Regions from separate parts of the Mesorhizobium sp. M0983 genome, predicted to be linked through region 2. Evidence: predicted binding sites of a transcription regulator. Region 2 holds the regulator's gene; each other region holds the start of a gene.
What was found. Region 2 encodes LexA, which represses DNA repair genes until DNA is damaged. Its sites were predicted from a motif close to TGTTCNNNNTGTGTTCNG; they were not measured.

Region 1 (7,425 bases), on a different contig from region 2:
CTGGATGATCGGCTCCGACAAGATCGACATAGACGGCATCCACAAGGACGGCAGCCGCGTGCCGGTGATGCGCAAGGGCGAGTGGGTTTAGGCCCGGGATCGCTAAGCGAAGGCCAGCAAGCATCGGCGCCTGCTGGCCCATGCGGAGTTGGCAATGGAGCTCGCGGTCAAGCGCATCTATGAGCCGCCGGCGCCCGATGACGGGCAGCGGGTGCTCGTCGATCGCATATGGCCGCGCGGCATCGCCAAGCAGGACGCGGCGCTGACGGCCTGGCTAAAGGACATCGCGCCAAGCGACGCGTTGCGCAAATGGTTCGGCCATGAGCCGGCGCGCTGGGCGGAGTTCCAGCGGCGATACCGCGATGAGCTCGAACGGAACGGCGAGGCGGTGGCGGAACTGCGCGCCTTGCTCCGTGAAGGCAAGGTGACGCTGCTCTACGGCGCCCATGACGAGGCGCACAACAATGCGGTGGCACTGGCTAGCTATTTGCGTGAGAACAATTAGTCACGCCGGCGGGACAGCACCCCTCTCTGTCCTGCCGGACATCTCCCCCTCGTGGGCCCCCAAGGGGGGGAGATTGGCAGCTTCGCCGAAAGCGCCCTTCTTTGGAGACTAGCGAACGCCGAAGTGACATCCAATCACCCCACTAGAGTGGGAGATGTCCGGCAGGACAGAGGGGGCGCGACGGATCGCGGCGGGTCGGTCCTATTTCCCACTCACCGCCTGCTGATAAACATCAGGCTTGAAGCCAACGAGAACCCTGTCGCCAAGTTCCAGCACCGGTCGCTTTATCATCGTCGGTTTGGCCAGCATCAGCGCCTTGGCCTTGTTCTCGTCCAGACCCAGTCTGTCCTCCTCCGACAGTTCGCGAAACGTCGTGCTCGCCTTGTTGAGCAGGATTTCCCAGCCGACCTTGCCTGACCAGCCGTTCAGCCGATCCGCGTCAAGCCCGTCTGCCCTGTAATCGTGAAAGCGATAGGCAACATCATGGCTCGCCAGCCAGGAACGCGCCTTCTTGACCGTATCGCAATTGGTGATGCCGTACATGGTGATCGTCAAAACGCTTCCTCGGATCGGTCGAATCTGATGGCACCCTAAAACCGTGCCTCTCACTTTTCCAGCTGCCTTGCCAGGCATCCGTGATTTTTGCGCTTGCCAATAGTAAGGAATTTTCCTAACTATTGTCCCGAGCTAATTTTGGTCACGCGGAATGGCCGAGGCAAGGAAATGACCATGACGAGCCTGCAGACCGAAAGCCCCCCACCGATCGACGGCATTTTCCGTGCGCTCGCCGATCCGACCCGGCGGCGCGTGGTCGAGCGGCTGAACCGAAGCCCCGCCTCGGTCAGCGAGCTTGCCCAGCCGTTCGAGATGGCCCTGCCATCCTTCATCGAGCATCTCAGGGTTTTGGAAGGCTGCGGGCTGGTGCGTTCGGAGAAGGCCGGCCGCGTCAGGACCTACCGGCTTGCGCCGGAGCCGCTGAAGCTCGCGGAAAGCTGGCTGGCCGAGCAGCGTGAGCTGTGGGAGCGCCGTCTCGACCAGTTCGACGACTACGTGCTGAAACTCAAGGAGACAGACAGATGAATATGGTCGCGTTTTTTCAACCCGATCCGAAGCTCGACCTCGTGCTCGAACGGACGATCGAGGCGCCACGAGAACTGCTGTGGACGGCCTTGACGAAGCCCGAGCATGTCCGCCAATGGTTCACGCCGAAGCCGTGGATCATCACCGATTGCGAGATCGACCTGCGGCCCGGCGGTCTGTTCCGCACCCGCATGCAGTCGCCCGACGGCAAGGAGGTCAACGACAGGCGTTGCTGCTACCTCGAGATCGTCCAGAACGAGCGGCTGGTGTGGACCGATGCGCTGCTGCCCGGCTACCGGCCGTCAGGCGACCCATTCATCACAGCCGTCATATCGCTGCAATCGCAGGGCGAGGCGACGCGCTACACCGCGACCGCTATCCACCGCGACGAAGCCACGCGCAACAGCCACGAGGAGATGGGCTTTTACGACGGCTGGGGCACGGTGGCGGATCAGTTGGCGGGCTACGTCAAGACGATCTGAGGGGACCCTGGCTTGGCTCACATTGCGGCCACGGAATCGTCGTGGCCGTTCAACCGCCAGCGCCCGAGCTCTTCGTACCGGCCTTGCCGGATCAGACTGCGGATGAGCACAAAGTCACGTACGGTCCAGCTGATGGGTTCGATCGCCCGTTCTCGAACCCTTTGAACCCGCAATTTGTCACGAAGCAATGTAACATGAGGTTCAAAGGAGCTCCCCACAAAGGGCTTCAGCGGGCTGTCGGCGATCAGGGCGGTAAGATTGCGCCAGAACGCTTGCAGCGGCGGGACGCCGTCGCTGCCACGCAGCACCAACGCACCGCCGCCGAAAGCCGACAACCGATCGAACGACACCTCAAACGGTTTCGCCTGGACCATCGAGGCGACGTGGCGGGCGATTTCGACCAATTCCTCCGGCAGTCCATCATAATCGCCGAGCCCAACAAGCGAGATGTGCAGGCGTTCTGCCGGAAACGCTTGCCCTCGCAGTCCCGATTCTCGCCGCCAGACGGCTGCCCGGCGTGCAAGCGGCACGGCGATCGTGCTTTCAAGAAGAATGGCGAAGAACAGTCGGTCGTTCCAGCGCCGATCCAGTTCCTGCCAGTTGAAAACGGCTTGGCCGTTTTCGGTGATCCTGAATGCGGGCAGCTCATTCATGTCATTGCTCCTCTAAAAAGCCATTCCCGCCCAGCCAAGCAGAATAGAACAAAAAGAGAACAAATCAACGGAAATGATACGAGCGCTGGTGCTGGCAGCATCAATGCTCGCAACCACATTTCGGTCGGCCGTATGTTGATGGCTCAGGCGCCGTAGCCGATGATGCCCTTGATCTCGAGGAAATCGTGGATCGCCCGGTCGGCGTATTCGCGGCCGTTGCCTAGCTGGACAGCATAGGGCAGTTGGCGCCACGGCGCAGGCTGATATGCGCCACGTCGCCGACGCTGAATTGAAAACCCTCCGCCCGGCGCGGCGCGTCGATCACCACCTGTGTCCCCTGCCCCAGCTCTGCATGAAGGCGCAAGGTGCGGCCGTGAAAGACGATGCTGTTCACCCGCACCGGTGCAGTACCGGCCGCGGCCTCTGTCGTCGCCAAAAGGTCCTCCGGACGCACGCCGATGGTGCGCACCGTGCCCTCGCCAGGCAGTTCGCCCGTCTCCGAAACCGCTTCCAGCGGCAGGGCGCCGGCGGCGAACCGCAAGCGCTCGCCGTCACGGCCGACGAAGCGCGACTGCAGAAGGTTCATCGTGCCGATGAAGCTGGCAACGAATTTGGTGGCGGGCCGGTCGTAGAGGGTCGCCGGCGGCGCAATCTGCTCGATGCGGCCTTTGTTCATGACGACGATGCGATCAGAGATCGACAGCGCCTCGGTCTGGTCGTGCGTGACCATGACGAAAGTGGTGCCGAGGCGCGACTGCAGTCGCTTCAATTCGACCTGCATCTGTTCGCGCAGATGCGCATCGAGCGCCGACAACGGCTCGTCGAGCAGCAGCACGCGCGGTTCGCAGACGATGGCGCGGGCAAGCGCGACGCGCTGGCGCTGGCCACCCGACAATTCGGACACGCGGGCGCCGAGCTTTTCAGCAAGGCCGACCATGTCGAGCGCTGCGCCGACGCGCTTTGCCTGTTCGGCACCGGAGAGCTTGCGCAGCGACAAGCCGAAGCCGACATTTTCGGCGACGTTCATGTGCGGGAACAGCGCGTAGTCCTGGAATACGGTATTGACCGGACGGTCGAAGGGCCTGAGCGCACTGATGTCGCGGCCTTCGAGCAGAACCTTGCCGCTCGACGGGCTTTCGAAGCCGGCGATGACCCGCAGGCTGGTGGTCTTGCCGCAGCCGGATGGTCCGAGCAGGGTCAGGAACTCGCCGCGCGAAATATCGAGATCGACGGCATCGAGCCCGACGATGCTGCCGGGGAATATCTTGGAGACCTTGTCCAGCCGGACGAGCGGATCAGGCGCCATCGCGAACCTCGGACGGTTTGGTCGTGTTGACCCACAGGATCTGGCAGCGCTCGCTGCCCGGATTGCGGAAGGCATGCAGCAAGGTGCTCTTGAAGGCGAAGCTGTCGCCGGCCTTCAGGCCGTATCTGGTCGAATCGACCACCAGCTCGACCTCGCCCGAAAGGACGAACCCGAATTCATGGCCTGCATGGGCGTAGGCTTCGGCGGTGCCGCCACCGGCCTCCACCGTCACCAGCATGCCGGTCAGCGTAGCGGCCGGCGGCGACAGCAGTGCCTTGGCAATGCCTTCCGACTTGACCGGGATCTGCCGCCGGCTGTTGGCGCGCACACAATAAAGATCGTTGCCGGCGTCGTTGCCGTCGGCGATCAGCGCGGACGGCTCGATGTCGAGGGCGGCGGCGAGCGGCCAGATCACTCGGACCCGCAATGACGACATGCCGCGCTCGATCTGGCTCAGCGCTCCGATCGAGACGCCGGCTTTGGCTGCAAGTTCGGCCAGCGAGAGATTACGCTCCAGCCTTAGCGCCCGCACGCGCCGGCCGACCCTGACGTCGGCGTCGTCCTTCGGCTTCTCAGCCGCTTCGTCCAGCATGTCCATTCGTTCGTCCTTGTTTGGTAAGGTTTCCCCTTCTCCCCTTGTGGGAGGAGGTGGATAGGCGCGAAGCGCCGAAACGGATGAGGGGTGTTGGGCGGAGTGCCGTCGGTGCCATCTGGAACACCCCTCATCCGTCGCCTTCGGCGACACCTTCTCCCCAAGGGGAGAAGGAAGAAGCAGGCTCAGCCGCCCGCCTTGACCTTCTCGAACATCTTGGCGAGTTCATCATTCTGTTTCATCGGCCCGGTGAAGATGGTGGTCTTCAGCATCACTTCCGGATCGGACGGCAGCTGCAATTTCTCCAGCTCCTCCTTCGGCACGGCAGCGAAAGCCGACCTGGTCGAGCTGCCATAGCCGTAGGCCTGGATCAGGTATTTGCCTGAGTCCGTTTCCAGCCGGCTGTTGATGAAGTCATAGGCGAGGTCGACGTTCTTTGCATCCTTGAGCATGACGAAACCACAAGCCCAGGTAAGCATGCCTTCCTTCGGCTTCATGAACTCGACAGGCACGCCTTGCTTCTTCAGCGACGTGGCCGATGCGTTCCAGGTCATGGCGGCGACCAACTGCCCGCTCGCCAGCGCCTGTTCAACCGATGTCATGTCGGTGGTGTAGTTCGAGAGCAGCGGGCGCTGCTCGCGCAGTTTCTCCGCAACCTTGTCCATCTGTTCCGCCGTCATGTCGAATGGATTGACGCCGGCAAGAAGGGCCGCCACCACCGGAGTATCGTGGACGGCATCGATGGTCGCCATGCGCCCGGCATATTGCTTGTCCCAGAGCAGGTTCCAGCTCGCTTCCGGGTTCTTCACCAGATCGGTGCGGTAGAGAATCGAGGTGTTGCCCCAGTCCCACGGCACCATCCAGACCTTGCCGTCGCCGGCCTGCAGGTCGGGCAGGTTCTTGAAGACCGGGAAGATCGAATCCCAGTTCTTGATGCGCTTGGTGTCGATCGGCTGCAGCAGGCCTTCCTTGTTCCAGCGCGCCACCTTGTCATAGCATGGGTGCGCGACATCGGGGCGGAAGCCGGCCTTGACCTTGGTGAAGGCGTCATCGTCGTCGCCGAACATCGAGGCTTCGACACCATCGGGGTGCACGGCGAGGAAGCTCTTGTTGAAGTCGGGCAGCTCATAGCCCGACCAGGTGAAATATTGCAGCTTGTCGCCGGCAAAGGCGACAGTCGACGCAAGCGCCAGTGCGAAGGCGGCCAGTCCGGTTTTCGCTGCCTTTGTCGTTATCGATTTCAGGTCGAATGCCATTGCAGTTCTCCTCTTTCGGTTTCTTCTGGTTTTGACAGGCTGGCGGGCGCTGACCGCCGGGTGGCAGCGAGCCCGCGATGGCGCAGGATTTCGGCGAGTGCGGCGGTGACGAAGGACACGGCCAGGATCGCCGTGCCCAGCGCCATGACGGTCGGCAGCGATTTTGGGAAGCGCAGCTGGCTCCAGATATAAAGCGGCAGCGTCGGCTCGGTGCCGGCAAGGAAGAAGGCGACGATGAACTCGTCGAACGAGCTCAGGAAGGCCAGCATGAACGCCGAAATAATGGCGGGCAGGCTGAGTGGCAGCATCACCCGCCTGAAGGTCGTCCAGTCGGAGGCGCCCAGGTCGAGTGCTGCCTCACGGATGGTCTTCGGAATGACGGCGAAGCGGCTGCGCATGACCACCACCGTCGCCGGCAGCGCCACCAATATGTGGCCGAGCACAATGGCAATGCGCGACGGCCCAAAGCCGGCGAGGTTGACCAGGATGAGCAGCGATATGCCGACGATGACGCCTGGGATCAGGATCGGCAGCCGCGCTATGGCACTGATGGTGGCGGCCAGCGGCGAGCGTCCGTAGAGGTCCATATAGGACACCGTGATGCCACAGAGCGTGGCGCCGGTGGCGGCAATGGCGCCGATGACGAGGCTGTTGGCGAGCGCACCGGACAGCGCCGAATTGCCTAACAGCGTGCCGTACCATTCAAGCGTAAAGCCTTGCAGGGGAAATGCCGCCTGGACGGAATTGTTGAAGGAAAACAGCGGGATCAGCAATATCGGCAAATACAGGAACACCAGATAGGCAAGGACATAGGCACCGAGCCAGCCGCCGCCCTGCCTTGCATCGATACGCGTCCCGTTCATGTGCGGCTGCTGTATCGGCGGTCGGCGAAGCGCACCACCAGCACCACGGCGAGAATGACCAGCATGACGGCGACGGCGAGTGCGGCGCCGAACGGCCAGTCATTGGCCTTGCCGAACTCGGCCTGGATCAGTGTGCCGATCATCGTGCTGGCAGGGCCGCCGACCAGCGCCGGGGTGACGTAGTCGCCGACGGTCGGCACAAAAACGACGAGGGCCGCAGCCAGCACGCCAGGCATCGAATTGGGCAGCACGACGCGGCGGAAGCTGGTGAACGGTTTTGCGCCGAGATCGGAAGCGGCTTCGAGCAGCGATTTCGGGATCGTGTCTAGCGCCACGTAGATGGGCAGGATAGCGAATGGCGCATAAGCGTGGGCGAGCGTGACGACGACTGCTGCCGGCGTATTCAAGAACGCCAATGTCGGCTCCGACCAGATGCCGCTTTCAATCAGCGCCGAGTTCAGCACGCCATTATAGGCAAGCACTATCTTCCAGGCGAAGACGCGCAGGAGATAGCTGGTCCAGAACGGCAGGGTCAGCAGGAACAGCAGCAGCCCACGCCGCCGCCCGGCATGGAAAGCCAGATAATAGGCGACGGGATAGGCGGTGACGACGGTTGCGAGCGTGACCAGGCCGGCGATGCCCAGCGAGCGCAGCGTCACCGTCCAGTACAGTGGATCGGTGGCCACAG
Region 2 (7,425 bases):
CGGCATCGCCATCGATGAAGGTGATTTCCGATTCGCAGCTCGCCGTCGACGTAAAACCGGGATCGTAGGTAAATACGCCGGTGGTGCTGTAGAGCGAACCGATGTCGATGACATCAGGTCCTACCGAACCACTTCGTATCTTGAATTCATGGGTTTTGCCGTCGAGTTCCAGTTTTGCCGTCGACGCCTGGGTTTTGCCGCCAAATTCCATCTTTGTCGCAGGTTCGGTCATAGCAAACTCCTTTTTGTTTCCTCAGGCCGGCAACGGCAAAACATTGAACCCAACACGTCAAAAGCATCGGAATACGCACATTTGCGCCCGCAATTGAATCTGCGCGCCAGATTAGGCCAAGACCCAATGTTGCACTGCGAAACACACCTTTCAATGCCAATCTTCTTGGGCCAGTTTCCTAATCGATTTGATCGGCAATCCGCGCCAGGCCTTCCTCGCGGCCAAGCACGGCCAGCACATCGAAGACGCCGGGCGAGGTGCTTTTGCCGGTGAGCGCGGCGCGCAGAGGTTGGGCCACGGCGCCGAGTTTGTGGCCGCCGGCCTGCGCATAGTCGCGGATCGCGGCTTCCGCCGAGGCGGCAGACCAGTCCGAAATCGTGGCCAGTGCCGCATGAGCGCCCCGCAGGATCGCGCGCGCCTCACCGCTGAGCAGCGCCGCCGCCTTCTCGTCGACCGGCATCGGCCGCTCGACGAACAGGAATGCAGCCCCTTCAACAAGTTCGACCAGCGTCTTGGCGCGCTCCTTCAGGCCTGGCAAAGCGGCAAGCAATTGCGCCTTGCGTCTGTCGTCGAGGCTAGCTGCGATCGCCGGACCGCCGTCGAGATAGGGCAGAGTGGCGATGAAGATGTCGAGCAGCGCCGCGTCGTTCATGCGGCGCATGTGCACGCCGTTCAGCGCCTCGAGCTTGGCGAAGTCGAAACGGGCGGCGCCCTTGTTGACGTCGCCAATGTCGAACCATGCGATCATGTTGGCGATCGACATGATCTCATCGTCGCCGTGGCTCCAGCCAAGCCTCGCCAGATAATTGAGCAGCGCCTCCGGCAGGTAGCCCATGGCGCGATAGGCCTCGACGCCGAGCGCACCGTGCCGTTTCGACAGCTTGGCGCCGTCGGCACCGTGGATCAGCGGGATATGCGACATCGACGGCACCTCCCACCCCATGGCATGGTAGATCACCGTCTGGCGGGCGGCGTTGGTCAAATGGTCGTCGCCGCGGATGATGTGGGTGACGCCCATGTCGTGATCGTCGACGACGACGGCATGCATGTAGGTCGGGTTGCCGTCCGAGCGCAGAATAATGAAATCGTCGAGATCCTTGTTGGGAAAGCGCACGTCGCCCTGGACGCGGTCATGCACAACCGTCTCGCCGTCTGTCGGCGCCTTGATGCGGATCGCCCCCTTGGCGCCGGCCGGCGCCTCGGAGGGGTCGCGGTCGCGCCAGCGGCCGTCATAGCGGGGAGGCAGCCCCTTGGCTCGTGCGCTCTCGCGCATTGCCTCCAACTCGGCAGGCGTCGCGTAACAATAATAGGCCTTGCCCATGCGAACGAGTTCCTCGGCCACCTCGCGATGGCGCGGCGCACGCTCGAACTGCGACACCGGCTCACCGTCCCATGTCAGGCCAAGCCAGGAAAGCCCGTCGAGGATGGCCGCGGTTGCCGCATCGGTGGAACGCTCGCGGTCGGTGTCCTCGATGCGCAGCAGCATCGTGCCGGCTGTGTGCTTGGCATACAGCCAGTTGAACAGCGCCGTGCGCGCCCCGCCAATATGCAGATAGCCGGTGGGCGAGGGGGCAAAACGGGTGACGACCTTGTCGGGCATGGAACTCTCAGGCAGGCGAAGGAAGTGGGTTTGCGGACTTTCGCGCGTTGCGCGTTCATGTAGCATAGGAGGTCGAGGGCGCAAGGGGCAGACCCGATGGCTGTGCGAGGCCGTGGTGCGGGCGAGGGCGAGGACGTTGGCAGCGGCGTCAGCGAACGCTTGCTGTTTGCCGCGCCCGTGCCTGTCCTGCCGGCACCCGCATTGCTGCCGGTTCCACGCTTTGATGCCCCGTCGCTGCCGGCGAGCGACCCAGCAACGGTTCTCGTGCCCGCGGCCGAGCCCATCGTGCGCCTACGCCGGCGTTTCCGCCTCCCGTCACCGTCCCGTATCCGCAACGGCGTAACCTCGGCGGTCGGCCTGGAGCTCGACCGTGGGGTTGCCTTCCTGCTGGTGCCGGTGTTCCTCGCATGCGGGGTGATCGTATATTTTGCGCTGGCGGTGGAGCCGGCCTTTCCACAGCCGATCGCAATCGTCGCCTTGGCAGCCCTCTGTGCCGTCGCCTCGCGGTCGTGGCCCAGAACCCGCCTGTGCTTCATGGCGGCGTTGCTCTGCGCGCTTGGCGTGCTTGCCGCCAAGGTCGAGACCTGGCGTGTCGGAACGCATATGCTCGGTTCCGAAATCTCAACGCGCCTCACGGGTCGCGTCGTATCGTTCGAGCCCATGGCGAGCGGCCGCATCAGGCTGACGATCGATGTGATCTCAACCGCCAGGCCGACACTGCGCTACATGCCGGAACGGGTCCGCGTTTCGGCGATGAAAATACCGGCTGAGCTGACCGCCGGTTCCGAGATCGCCGGCTATGTGCGGCTGCTGCCGCCGACCGGGCCGGTGCGGCCCGACAGCTATGATTTCTCCTTCGACAGCTATTTCGCCGGTATCGGCGGCAGCGGCTTTTTTCTCGGCAATCCGAAAGTCGTGTCGTCGGGCAGCATGCCGCTTGCCGCGCGGCTTTCTTCCTCGATCGAAGACGCGCGCGAATCCATCGCCGACCATATCCGCAGCCGCATCGGCGGCGCCGAGGGCGAGATTGCTGCTGCGCTGATCGTCGGCGTGCGCGCCGGCATTCCCGAGGAGATCAACGAAGCGATGCGGCGTACAGGCATCTATCACATCATCTCCATCTCGGGGCTGCATATGGCGTTGGTCGCCGGCACCATCATGGCGCTGCTACGCGGCACCTTTGCGTTGTTTCCCGATTTCTCATCGCGACGGCCGGTCAAGAAATATGCCGCGGCCGCCGCGCTTTTTTCGATTGCGGCCTACCTCGTCTTTTCCGGCATTGTGGTGGCGGCCGAACGCAGCTTCATCATGCTGGCGGTGATGCTTATCGCCGTGCTGTTCGACCGGGCCGCGCTCACCATGCGCAACCTGGCGATCTCGGCCATCGCGGTCATTCTGGTGTCGCCGCACGAGGTGGTCGGTCCGAGCTTCCAGATGTCCTTCGCCGCGACGGCGGCCCTTGTCGGCGCCTATGCAGGCTGGTCCGATTACCGCGCCGGCGGGGCCACCACGCCGCCGCCCCGGCGGTCGCCGCTACGCTTTGCCACTAGAAAGGTACTGCTGGGCATGGGCGGCCTGGCGATGACCTCGATCATTGCAGGGAGCGCCACGGCGCTTTTCGCCATATGGCATTTCCAGCGCGTGGCGCCGCTCAGCCTGTTCGCCAATCTGGCCATCATGCCTATCATCTCACTGGTCGTCATGCCCTTCGCCGTCCTCAGTGCGCTGGCGATGCCGTTCGGCGCGGATGGGCCTTTCCTCTACGTGATGGGCAAGGGGCTGACGGCGATGATCGCCCTGTCCGGGTGGATCTCCGAGCGCTCGCCGATCGATGCGGTCGGGCTGATTTCGCTGAGATCTGTCCTTTTGGTGACGATCGCCCTCGTCATTGCCAGCATGGCGACGACCTGGTTGCGGCTCGTGGCCCTTCCTTTTGCGCTCGCCGGCTTGCTAACGACAACGCAGACGCGCGTACCCGATGTATTGATCTCGGAGGACGCACGGCTCGTCGCGCTGCCGATCGGCAGCGGTGAACTCGCGGTCAACCGGGCACGCCCGAATGAGTTCACCATCGACAACTGGAAACGCGCGCTCACATCAGAGGCTATCGTCGCGCCGGAAACACCTGGAAAGAACGATCCGCAATTCGACATTGCCGATCCGGCCGACTTACCGCCGGGCATGCCGTTCATTTGCACGGACGGTCTCTGCCTTGCCAGGCATCCATCCGGCGCGATCATCGCGCTAGCCAATGACCGCGATACTGCACGGCCAGCCTGCGCCTTTGCCAGCTTGATCGTCATCGACGACGCCACCGCCCATAATCCCTGCTACTACGACCGGCTGGTCCTCGTCGTCACCAAACGGCAACTGGCGCGCGCGGGAAGTGCGGCCGTCTATTTCGATCCACAAGCGGCAACACGCGCCGAAATCCGCTTCGCCGTCGAAAAATCATACCGGCCCTGGCACGTGCAGCGGAAATTTTCCCGCGCGGCGCGGGGCATGCCGCCATACCGCAGAGCCGACAAGCCAAAAGCCGGCGCCAAGGGCGCAGCTCAGTAGCGGCGGATCAGCCCAACGAGCTTGCCCTGCACCTTGACCCTGTCTGGTCCGAAGATGCGCGTCTCGTAGGCCGGATTGGCGGCTTCCAGGGCGATCGAGGCGCCCTTGCGGCGGAACCGCTTCAGCGTCGCTTCTTCCTCGTCGACCAGTGCCACCACGATCTCACCGGGGCTCGCCGTATCGGCATTGCGGATGATCACCGTGTCGCCGTCGAAAATGCCAGCCTCGATCATCGAATCGCCTTTGACCTCCAGCGCATAATGCTCGCCGCCCATGATCATGTCCGGCGGCACCGAGATCGAATGCGTCTGGTGCTGGATGGCATCGATCGGCACACCGGCGGCGATGCGGCCCATCACCGGGATCGACACGGCGGCGACGACATCGTCGTCATTGCCGGCTGCAGGCATGCGCGACGATGTCGGCTTGCCCTGCCGAGGACCTTGCCCAAGACTGCCCTGGATGACGCTCGGCGAGAACTTGCGTGCCGCATTTAGGCCGGGGGCGATCGAATCGGGCAGGCGCAGCACCTCCAGTGCACGGGCCCGGTTGGGCAAACGGCGAATGAAGCCGCGCTCCTCCAGCGCCGTAATCAGCCGGTGGATTCCCGATTTGGAAGCCAGGTCGAGCGCTTCCTTCATCTCGTCGAAGGAGGGCGGGATACCGCTTTCCTTCAGCCTTTCGTGGATGAACATAAGCAGTTCGTGTTGTTTGCGTGTCAGCATAGCGACCCCCAACAGAATCAGAAAACAAACCCAGAACAAACACTATCTGTTCCAGTTGTGTTCCGCAACTGTTTAAAGTTTAATGAATGTGTTAGGGCTCGGGAAACGATACCACTCACCAAACCGGAACGCTGCATTTTCACCGCCGCGGGCGTCATCGCCTTGATTCTGCTTTCGTTTGCGGCCTCTGGGTTCCCAGAAGGCGGCACTGGTATCGGCCGTCAGCCGGCAAAGGGCACGGAATTGAAGCCGTATCGACTGTGCGGTTTGGTCAATGCACCGTGAACGAAACGAACTCAAAACGCCAACCTTGGGTTGGCTTGGCTCCTGGTTTCCACCGCGTGGTCAGGCAACTTGTCGCCGGTGGAGCCTTGCTGCGCGATACCAGGTAATGGAGAACCGCTCGTGACCGATGGATGCCGTCGATGCGTGTCCGGCGTTGCGGTGAATCTTGGGGGAGCAGACAAATCATGACAGGAATTCGCGATCTCGTTGCCATAAGGGCGATGGATGCTGCAGATCCGCTGCGCGCGATGCGCGACCGCTTTGTGCTGCCGCAAGGAGTGATCTATCTCGACGGCAATTCGCTAGGGGCCGCTTCGCGTGCAGCTTTCGATGAATTGAGCAAGGCAGCGACCGAAGAATGGGCGCATGATCTCATCCGCGCCTGGAACACGGCCGGCTGGTTCAACATGCCGCTCGAACTCGGCGACCAGCTCGGGCGCCTGATCGGTGCCGCGGCCGGCCAGACGGTGGTCTGCGACACGACATCGGTCAACATCTACAAGCTGCTGCACGCCGCCATGGCCATGCGGCCGGAGCGGCAGGTCATCGTCGCCGAGGGCGACAGTTTTCCGACAGACCTCTACATGGCTGAGGGTGTGGTTTCGACGCGAAAAGATACGCTGCTGTGCCTCTCGGGGGTCGACGCGCCGAGCATCGAAGAGCTGATCGACGAACGCACCGCCGTGGTGCTGGTCAACCACGTCAACTACAAGTCGGGCGAACTGCGCGACATGCCGGCGCTGACGCGCAGGGCCCAGGAAGCCGGGGCGATGATCGTCTGGGATCTCTGCCACACCGCCGGTGCGATGCCAGTCGAGCTCGACACGGCAAACGCCGATTTTGCCGTTGGCTGCACCTACAAATATCTGAATGGCGGACCGGGCGCGCCTGCCTTCATCTATGCGGCTGAGCGGCATCTTGCCGACATCCAGCAGCCGCTCACCGGCTGGTGGGGCCATGCACGGCCCTTCGCCTTCGAGCCAGGCTATGCGGCCGGCACCGGCATCCGCCGGTTTCTGTGCGGCACCCAGCCGGTCCTGTCGATGCGCACGCTGAAGGGCGCGCTCGACATCTGGAACGATGTCGACATGACGGCGGTGCGCAAGAAGAGCATCGCGCTGGCTGATCTGTTCATCGAGCTCGTCGAGGCAAAGTGCGGCACTTACGGGCTAACGCTCGAAAGCACGCGCGACGGGGAAAAACGCGGCAGCCAGATTTCATTCATGCACGAGCATGGCTACCAGATCATGCGCGCGCTGATCGAACGTGGCGTGATCGGCGATTTTCGCGCGCCATCGACCATGCGCTTCGGCTTCACCCCGCTCTATGTCGGCTATGCCGATGTCTGGCAGGCCGTCGAAGTGCTTGAGGACATCCTGCGCACCGGTGCGTGGAAGGATGCGCGCTTCGCCATCAAGGCGGCTGTCACTTGAGATTGATGCGAGAGCTGGAATCGTGAGGCTGGCGACGACGCCCCGCGCGATGCTCACGCTCGTTGCAAGGCCATATTGCCAGGGGAGGGCGCAGGGTGTTCGAACGTCACATTGCCGATTGGGACAACGCCTATGCCAACGGCGCCAACATAGCCGGCAGCGATCGCTGGCCGGCGGCCTGGGTCGAGCCCGCGCGGGTTTTTCGCGACGTGCTTTCGACCGAGGGCCGGGCGCGGCTCGACATGGCCTATGGCCATGGCCCACGCAACCGGCTCGATCTTTTCCTGCCGGCCACCAAGCCCAAGGGGCTCGTGGTGTTCGTCCATGGCGGCTACTGGATGGCATTCGACAAGAGTTTCTGGTCGCATCTTGCCGCTGGCGCTGTTGATCGCGGCTATGCCGTGGCGATGCCGTCCTACACGCTCTGTCCGCAGATGCGCATTGGCGGCATCGTCAAGGAAGTCGGCGCGGCGATCGGCAAGGCGGCGGGGATGGTCGCAGGGCCGCTGATGCTGACCGGACACTCGGCCGGTGGCCATCTTGTTAGCCGGATGGTTACGACGACGACGCCGCTGGCGCCCGAAATTG
Region 3 (7,425 bases), on a different contig from region 2:
CCTATGTAGGTAATTTCGCCGCCTTTTCGAGAGACGCCACAACTCTCGACCAAAGCGTTTAACCGCCTTTCGCGCGAACGGGCAAGCGGAAAGAACAAAGGCCGAACACGCTCCTGACAAAAGCTGCCCGTACAGCCGGCTTCACAAAGCGTCTCGCGATCACATTTTTCGGTAATCGGCTATTCAAGGTTGACGTCCATGCGTCACGGGGGCAGACTCCAAACGTCAACGAAGCCGGCCGTCTTTCGATGGCCTCGCGGCCTGGGGCTAGCCTGCGAGACGCCGCGGGTTATGCGATGAGCGCTTCGACGACGACAGTCACAATGAACAGAAGGAGTGCAGAGGCATGACTCCACCGGATAGTTCCTTGAGGCTCCACGTGTCGCTGGAGCCGCGGCAGGTATAAGTGGCCAGGTCAGGCGTTTTGCGCTATCTGCCAACGTTGACTTGCCGATCCCCACAACAATCAGAGACTGCTAGTCGGATCGTCGGCTGAATGCCGCGAAGCATCCGAAATAAAAAGCCGGCAGTACACTCCCGGCAATTTGGATTTTAGATCCAAGAAGCCCCGTCAGTTGCACAAGCAATGGCGGGGCTGTTCGTTTGAAGCGCACATTTGTGGTGCATACCAGGCGAACTTAGCGGCTGGGAGGCCTGATCCCGCCGGTGGCGACATCGATGGTGATGCTACCGGAAATCCGAACTTCGGTATCGCCGATCTTGAATGTGCCGTAGCCGCTGCTGGGAACCGCCCCGTCGGGCTCGGGCTGCAGCGCTGGCTCGGCGATGCGATAGTCGCTGGTCACACCGGGCAGGGCGCCCCTTTGCGCCGACGTCGAATTATCTTGGGCAAATGCCGTGCCCACCAGCATGTTCGTGCCCACAATGGCGGCAATGGCAAGGTATAGGCTGGGTGAACGGCTGGCGGTCATCACCTGACTATAGTGCGGCGATAGCGCCGAAGCCAGACCGGCGGCGCTGAAAGTTGCCGGCCCTTATATCGCTTCGAAGGTGCTTCACGCGGCCTGTTTGCGAGTGTCGAAAACATGGTCGACGAGGCCCCAATCCTTGGCCTCCTGCGCGGTCATGAAAAAGTCGCGGTCGAGCGTGCGTTCCACTTCTTTGTAGGTGCGGCCGCAATGCTGGGCGTAAAGATCGGTCATGCGCCGCTTGGTGCGAAGGATGCCCTCGGCATGGCGCTGGATGTCGGAGGCCTGGCCCTGGAAACCGCCGAGAGGCTGATGCAGCACGATGCTGGCGTTGGGCAATGCGATGCGCCGCCCCGGCGTGCCCGCCATCAAGAGGAACGAGGCCATCGAGGCGGCGAAGCCCATACAAACGGTGGAGACCGGGCAGCTGATGTACTGCATCGTGTCGTAGATGGCGAAACCGCTGGTCACCACGCCGCCCGGCGAGTTGATGTAGAGCGAGACCTCCTTGTCGGGATTGTCGGATTCCAGCGACAGAAGCTGGGCGCAGACCAGCGCCGAGGTGCCGTCGTCGATCGGGCCGTTGATGAAGACGATGCGCTCGCGCAGCAGCCGCGAAAATATGTCGAAGGCGCGTTCGCCGCGGCTCGACTGCTCGATCACCATCGGCACCAGATTGGCAAGGCCGCTCATCGTTTCTCTCCGTTGACTATTGTCGTTCAGGCCGCGCGCAGGAAGAGGCGCGGGATGTTGGCGGCGATCTGCTTGTGCCTGGGATTGCGCGCTTCAAACGAAAGCCGACAGCCGGCGCCTGCCATCGCGATCTCCGGCATCGCTGCCCGAGCAAAACCATCATGGACGATGCGCAGATGCGTGCCGCCGGAAACGGTGCGATCGAGCGTAAAGGTGACGATGCTGTCCACCGGGCTGTCGTCCATTGGGCTGTCCACCGGGCTGCCGTGCGGCGCCTGCGTATCGCCGGGCGCCGGCCGTTCCCGCCAGGAATAGCGCAGCAGCCGTCCGGGATCGGCGTCGAGGATTTCGCATTCGATCGGCGCCTCCGGCGCTTTAAAGGCAAAGCGGCTACCGATCTTTGGTTCAATGTCGTTCGGCATCATCCAGGCCGCGAGCAGGTCCGGCACCGTCAGCGCCCGCCACACCTTTTCCGGCGGCTCCGGCAGCTCGCACTCGAACTCGATCTTGTCTGCCGCCATTTCCGCGCGTTCTTTGCCTCGGCTGGTCATTGGTCCATGTCCTTCAAAACCGTCTTGAGCCTTTCGATGCGCTCTGGCCAGAACGCGCGGTAGCGTTCGATCCAGCCGAGCAGTGGCGCAAGCCCCTTCGGATCGGCGCGGTAATAGGCGTTGCGACCGGCCCGGCGCTCGACCACGAGGCCGGCGCCGCGCAGCACGGCGAGGTGTTGCGATACCGCCGGCTGCGATACCGGCATGCCAGTGCGCAGTTCCGACACCGTCATCTCGCCGCCGGCGAGCCGCTCATAGACGGCGCGACGCGTCGGATCGGCCAGTGCCCGAAAAATCTCTGCTTCGATCATGTCAAAAGCATAAGTCGATACTTATCGGTTTGGCAAGCCGTGTTTTTAAGACAGGCGGTGTTTTTTAAGACGGGCGAGGTTTTACAAACTCGCTGGAAGCCAGCGTCTCACCATGTCAGGGGATCCGTTGAACGTCGCCTCGAAAACTGGTGACGCGAGCACGGCATGGATATGAAGCATTTCGGAGCCGACGTTTCGGAAGCCATGTCGCCTGCGCGCGGCAACAACAAGCGACTGTCCGGCAGTCAAGACGACATGCTCTTCGTCGATCCACATCTCGGCCTTGCCAGCGATGACGGTAAGCACTTCCTCGACCGGGTGCCAATGTGTCGGGGCGCCAACCGCTGGTTCGACCCATTGTTCGAATATGCAAAGTTGAGTTGCGCCGTTGCGGGCCGAGACATGCATTCGGGTCTTTACCCCCGCCCGCCATTCTTCTTGCGGCTGATCGTCATGCGCGACCGTCTTCATGCGTTCGCCTCGATCCCATGGTCTGTGGAAATTCGACGCCAAGACACTACTTCTTACTGACAACTATTGACAGTGCAGGGCCTGTACTATAGAACGAAAAGAGAACAAAAACGTTGTGGGAAAAGGCAGCGACGGCAGGCAGGGCTTATCCATAGCCTGTAAGGTGCAGCGACAGAAATCTGGTTTCGGATGAGCGCGGAGAAGTATCATGGCGGGTAGCGTCAACAAGGTCATTCTGGTGGGCAACCTCGGGGCGGACCCTGAAATCCGCCGCCTGAATTCGGGTGACCCGGTTGTCAACATCCGCATCGCGACGTCGGAAAGCTGGCGCGACAAGACGTCCGGAGAGCGCAAGGAAAAGACCGAGTGGCACAATGTCGTGATCTTCAACGATCAGATCGCCAAGGTGGCCGAGCAGTATCTGAAGAAGGGCATGAAAGTCTACGTCGAGGGCCAGTTGCAGACGCGCAAGTGGCAGGACCAAACCGGCAATGACCGCTATACGACCGAAATCGTGCTGCAGAAATTCCGCGGCGAGCTGCAGATGCTCGATGCACGGGGCGAGGGCGGCGGCCAGGTCGGCAACTATGCCGGTGGTGGTGCCAGCCGCGGGTCCGATTTCGGCCAGTCCGGCCCGGGCGAAAGTTTCAATCGCGGTGGCGCCAACAAGGGCACCGGCGGTGGTTCGTCGCGCGAACTGGACGACGAAATCCCGTTCTGATTTCTCGGGGCGGACTGCCCTTGCGGCGAAAAGCGCCAGCACCTTGGCCACGAAATGGCGTCCCGAAAATCTGTCTTGGATTTTCGGGACGTTGTGCGTTTGAGCGGTGAAAGGACGGATCAGTGAAAGCAAGGGTCAAATGGGTCGAGGAGCGCACTTTCGTCGGCGAGTCCGCCAGTGGGCACAAGCTGGTGCTAGGCACTGCGTTCGGGCCGGAGGGCAAGACGCCGGGGCCGAGCCCAATGGAGCTGGTGCTGATCGGCACCGGCGGCTGTTCGGCTTATGACGTGGTCCATATCCTGGAAAAGGGGCGCGAGGCGGTCGAAGATTGCGTCGTCGAACTCGATGCCGACCGTGCAGAAGCCGATCCCAAGGTGTTCACCCGCATCCACATGCATTTCGTCGTCAAAGGCCGGGCGCTGTCGCACGACAAGGTAAAGCGCGCGATCGAGCTTTCGATCGAGAAATACTGCTCGGCCTCGGCAATGATGGCCAAGACCGCCGTGATCACCCATGACTTCGAAGTGATCGAGACGGCGAAGTAGGGCGGTTCCTACGTCGCCATCAGTGCCTTGATGCCGTCGGCGACGAACTGCACGGCGAGCGCCGCCAGTATGACGCCAAGCAGCCGCGTGAGGATCGAACGGCCGGTCTGGCCGAGGATACGGTCGATGCGCTCTGACAGCACGAACACCAGGTAGGTGATGACAAGGCAGATCGCGATGATGCCGACAAGTGCTGTCTGCGCGCTAAAACCCTGAAACGAGCTTGAGAGCAGGACGGTCGCCGAAATCGCGCCGGGACCCGCAATAAGCGGGATCGCCAGCGGAAAGGCGGCGATGTTGTGGATCATGTCCCTGGTGATGGCGACATCGCCGATCTTCTCCTTGCGGTCCTGCCGGCGCTCGAACACCATTTCGAAGGCGATGAAGAACAGCAGAAAGCCGCCGGCGACGCGGAAGGCCGGCAGGGTGATGCCGAAGACTGACAGGATCGACGCCCCGGCGACTGCGAACAACGCCATCACCAGGAAGGCGATGACCGAGGCGCGCACGGAGACCTGGTTGCGCTCCTCGCGGTTCATGCCGCGGGTCACGGCGAGGAAGAGCGGCGCCAGGCCGGGCGGATCGATCGTCACCAGTATGGTGACGAAGGCGTTGAACAGGCTGTCGAAGCTCGGCATGCTGACCCTCCCCGCCGGCAATGCCGGATAACGGGATTGGTAGAGCAAAGCGGTGCCAGTGGAAACCGTGCGGATCAGGGGCTGGCGGCGCGCCGCGCCAGAAACTCGACTTCGACACACCAGGTGGCGCCGTCGTCATATGAGCGCTCGCCCAGCCAGCGGAAGGAATCTCCGGTGATCCGGGAAAAGCTCCAGCGTACCGAAGCGCCGGTGCCGTCTGCGCCCAATTGGACGATCGTGTCGCCTTCGACGCGGCCCAGCTGGCGGCTGTAATACTGGTTGCGCGGGTCGCTCCAGAAGATGTGCCAGGCGTCGACGCCTGAGTCATAGACGCGCAACGTCGTACCATAGAAGGTCCATTTGCCGAGCGACGGCGAGGGGCCGGCGTCGCGAGCGGGCAGGATCCATACGTCCTGGATCGCGCGGCCCTCGAGCACCCAGCCGAAATGCACTTCGCCGCGCCCGGTCAGCACCTGGCCGTCCTCGAGATGGCGCGTGGCGTCGAACGTCCAGGCGCCGACGAAGCGGCCATAAAGGTTCAGTTTCTCGGCAAGGGCCGGTACGGGCCCATCGCTGTGCAGGGCCTTGGCAAAGGAATTGGACATGGCTTCGCTCTCATCTTGTCAGGAGACCGGTAAGCATAGAGGCCGACCGGGGTTCTGCGCTTGGGAAAAATTGCTATGTTTCGGCGATGACGACGAGCGCGCATAGGCTGGCGTCGGGCCGAGGCTGGCAGGTGTTGGATGTCGTCTGCACCGCTAGTGCCGCCGACAGGCCATTCGAGGAGGAGCATCGGGATTTCTGCGTCGCCGCCGTGACCAGCGGCACGTTCCGCTATCGTGCGCGCCAGGGCACGGCGATGCTGGCGCCGGGCGCGCTCCTGCTCGGCAATCCCGGCACCTGCTACGAATGCGGGCATGAGCATGGCACCGGCGACCGCTGCCTCTCCTTCCATTTCGGACTGGCCTATATGGAGCGGATCGTCGCCGACGCGGGCGCAAAGCAGCTTGATTTCAGCATGCCGCGCCTGCCGCCTTTGTCGGCGCTGGTGCCGCTGCTCGCCGAAGCGGAGGCGGCGCGCGAGATGGCCGACACCGGCGCGTTCGAGGAACTCGCCCTGCGCATTGCCGGCGCAGCCGTGACAGCGGCTTGCGGCGATACGGATCGGGGACGGGCGCCAAGTCGCCGTGACCAGAAGCGTGTCGCCGAAGCGGTGCGCCGCATCGAAATCGATGCCGACCGGCCGATCTCGCTTGCCGAACTCGCCGACGAGACCGCCACCAGCCCTTACCATTTCCTGCGCACCTTCCGGCACGTTGCCGGCATGACGCCCTATCAGTTCCTGCTGAGAGCGCGGCTGCACAGGGCAGCCGTGCGGCTGCGGACGTCAGATCAGGCGATCTCGGCGATCGCCTTTGCGGCGGGATTCAACGATCTATCAACCTTCAACCGCCGTTTCCGGCGGCTGATGGGCGAGACGCCGGGAACTTATCGCGCCCGCCGGCGACGCTCGTGAAAGGGTGCCACGGCCATATCGTCGCAATTGGTGTATCCTTTTGAATTTGCCGCTAAAAACGACACTGGAAAACTGCCGCGATTATTGGAGTTTCGGGCCGGCTTCCTATATAAGCACCAAGTGATTCCTGATTAGATTGTGATCCGATTTGACCGACCAAAAGACACCGCGCGGCGCCGACGGCGGCCCCACCGGCATCGAGCCGATATCCATCATCGAGGAGATGCAGCGCTCCTATCTCGATTACGCCATGAGCGTAATCGTCAGCCGTGCGCTGCCGGACGTGCGCGACGGCCTCAAGCCGGTGCATCGCCGCATCCTCTACGCCGCCTATGAGAGCGGCTATCACTGGAACCGCAAATATGTGAAATCGGCACGCCCGGTCGCCGACGTGATGGGTAAATACCATCCGCATGGCGACGCCTCGATCTATGACGCTTTGGTGCGCATGGCGCAGGATTGGTCGCTGCGCGTTCCGCTGATCGACGGGCAGGGCAATTTCGGCTCGATCGACGGCGATCCGCCGGCGGCGATGCGCTACACGGAATCGCGGCTGACCAAGGTCGCGCATGAGTTGCTGGAAGACATCGACAAGGACACCGTCGATTTCCAGGACACTTACGATGCGTCGGGCAGCGAACCGAAAGTCCTGCCGGCGCGCTTCCCGAACCTGTTGGTCAACGGCTCCGGCGGTATCGCCGTCGGCATGGCCACCAACATCCCGCCGCACAATCTGGGCGAGGTCTGCAACGGCGCCATTGCCCTCATCGACAATCCGGCGATCGACCTGCCGGCGCTGATGGAGATCATTCCTGGACCGGATTTCCCGACCGGCGGCATCGTGCTTGGCCGCTCCGGCATCTACAGCGCCTATTCGACAGGCCGCGGTTCCATCGTCATGCGCGGCCGCGTCAACGTCGAGCCACGCGGCAACGACCGTGAATCGATTGTCATCACCGAGGTTCCCTACCAGGTGAACAAGGCGTCGATGATCGAGAAGATGGCCGAGCTGGTGCGCGATAAGCGCATCGAGGGCATTTCCGACATTCG

Region 1: a site for LexA is predicted at 2,765-2,782, ahead of NKH71_RS11370 (2'-5' RNA ligase family protein). Genes of this name have one in related genera too.
Region 3: a site for LexA is predicted at 3,045-3,062, ahead of NKH71_RS26140 (single-stranded DNA-binding protein). Genes of this name have one in related genera too.

What each region holds. Positions count from the first base shown of each region.
Region 1 covers NZ_JAMYNH010000005.1:10,877-18,301, reverse strand. The annotation lists gene NKH71_RS11395 (aminopeptidase) at 1-91, shown strand, start outside; gene NKH71_RS11390 (DUF488 domain-containing protein) at 149-505, shown strand; gene NKH71_RS11385 (ArsC family reductase) at 707-1,060, opposite strand; gene NKH71_RS11380 (ArsR/SmtB family transcription factor) at 1,235-1,585, shown strand; gene NKH71_RS11375 (SRPBCC family protein) at 1,588-2,067, shown strand; gene NKH71_RS11370 (2'-5' RNA ligase family protein) at 2,085-2,720, opposite strand; gene NKH71_RS11365 (ABC transporter ATP-binding protein) at 2,941-4,026, opposite strand; gene NKH71_RS11360 (cupin domain-containing protein) at 4,016-4,624, opposite strand; gene NKH71_RS11355 (ABC transporter substrate-binding protein) at 4,804-5,874, opposite strand; gene NKH71_RS11350 (ABC transporter permease) at 5,859-6,737, opposite strand; gene NKH71_RS11345 (ABC transporter permease) at 6,734-7,425, opposite strand, start outside.
Region 2 covers NZ_JAMYNH010000018.1:85,858-93,282, reverse strand. The annotation lists gene gltA (citrate synthase) at 1-232, opposite strand, end outside; gene gltX (glutamate--tRNA ligase) at 411-1,832, opposite strand; gene NKH71_RS25890 (ComEC/Rec2 family competence protein) at 1,929-4,394, shown strand; gene lexA (transcriptional repressor LexA) at 4,388-5,119, opposite strand; gene NKH71_RS25880 (hypothetical protein) at 5,078-5,404, shown strand; gene kynU (kynureninase) at 5,590-6,837, shown strand; gene NKH71_RS25870 (hormone-sensitive lipase) at 6,933-7,425, shown strand, end outside.
Region 3 covers NZ_JAMYNH010000019.1:36,385-43,809, forward strand. The annotation lists gene NKH71_RS26115 (hypothetical protein) at 639-932, opposite strand; gene NKH71_RS26120 (ATP-dependent Clp protease proteolytic subunit) at 1,017-1,622, opposite strand; gene NKH71_RS26125 (SRPBCC family protein) at 1,649-2,173, opposite strand; gene NKH71_RS26130 (ArsR/SmtB family transcription factor) at 2,170-2,484, opposite strand; gene NKH71_RS26135 (cupin domain-containing protein) at 2,566-2,955, opposite strand; gene NKH71_RS26140 (single-stranded DNA-binding protein) at 3,164-3,676, shown strand; gene NKH71_RS26145 (OsmC family protein) at 3,799-4,221, shown strand; gene NKH71_RS26150 (MarC family protein) at 4,230-4,859, opposite strand; gene NKH71_RS26155 (hypothetical protein) at 4,934-5,464, opposite strand; gene NKH71_RS26160 (helix-turn-helix transcriptional regulator) at 5,551-6,375, shown strand; gene gyrA (DNA gyrase subunit A) at 6,524-7,425, shown strand, end outside.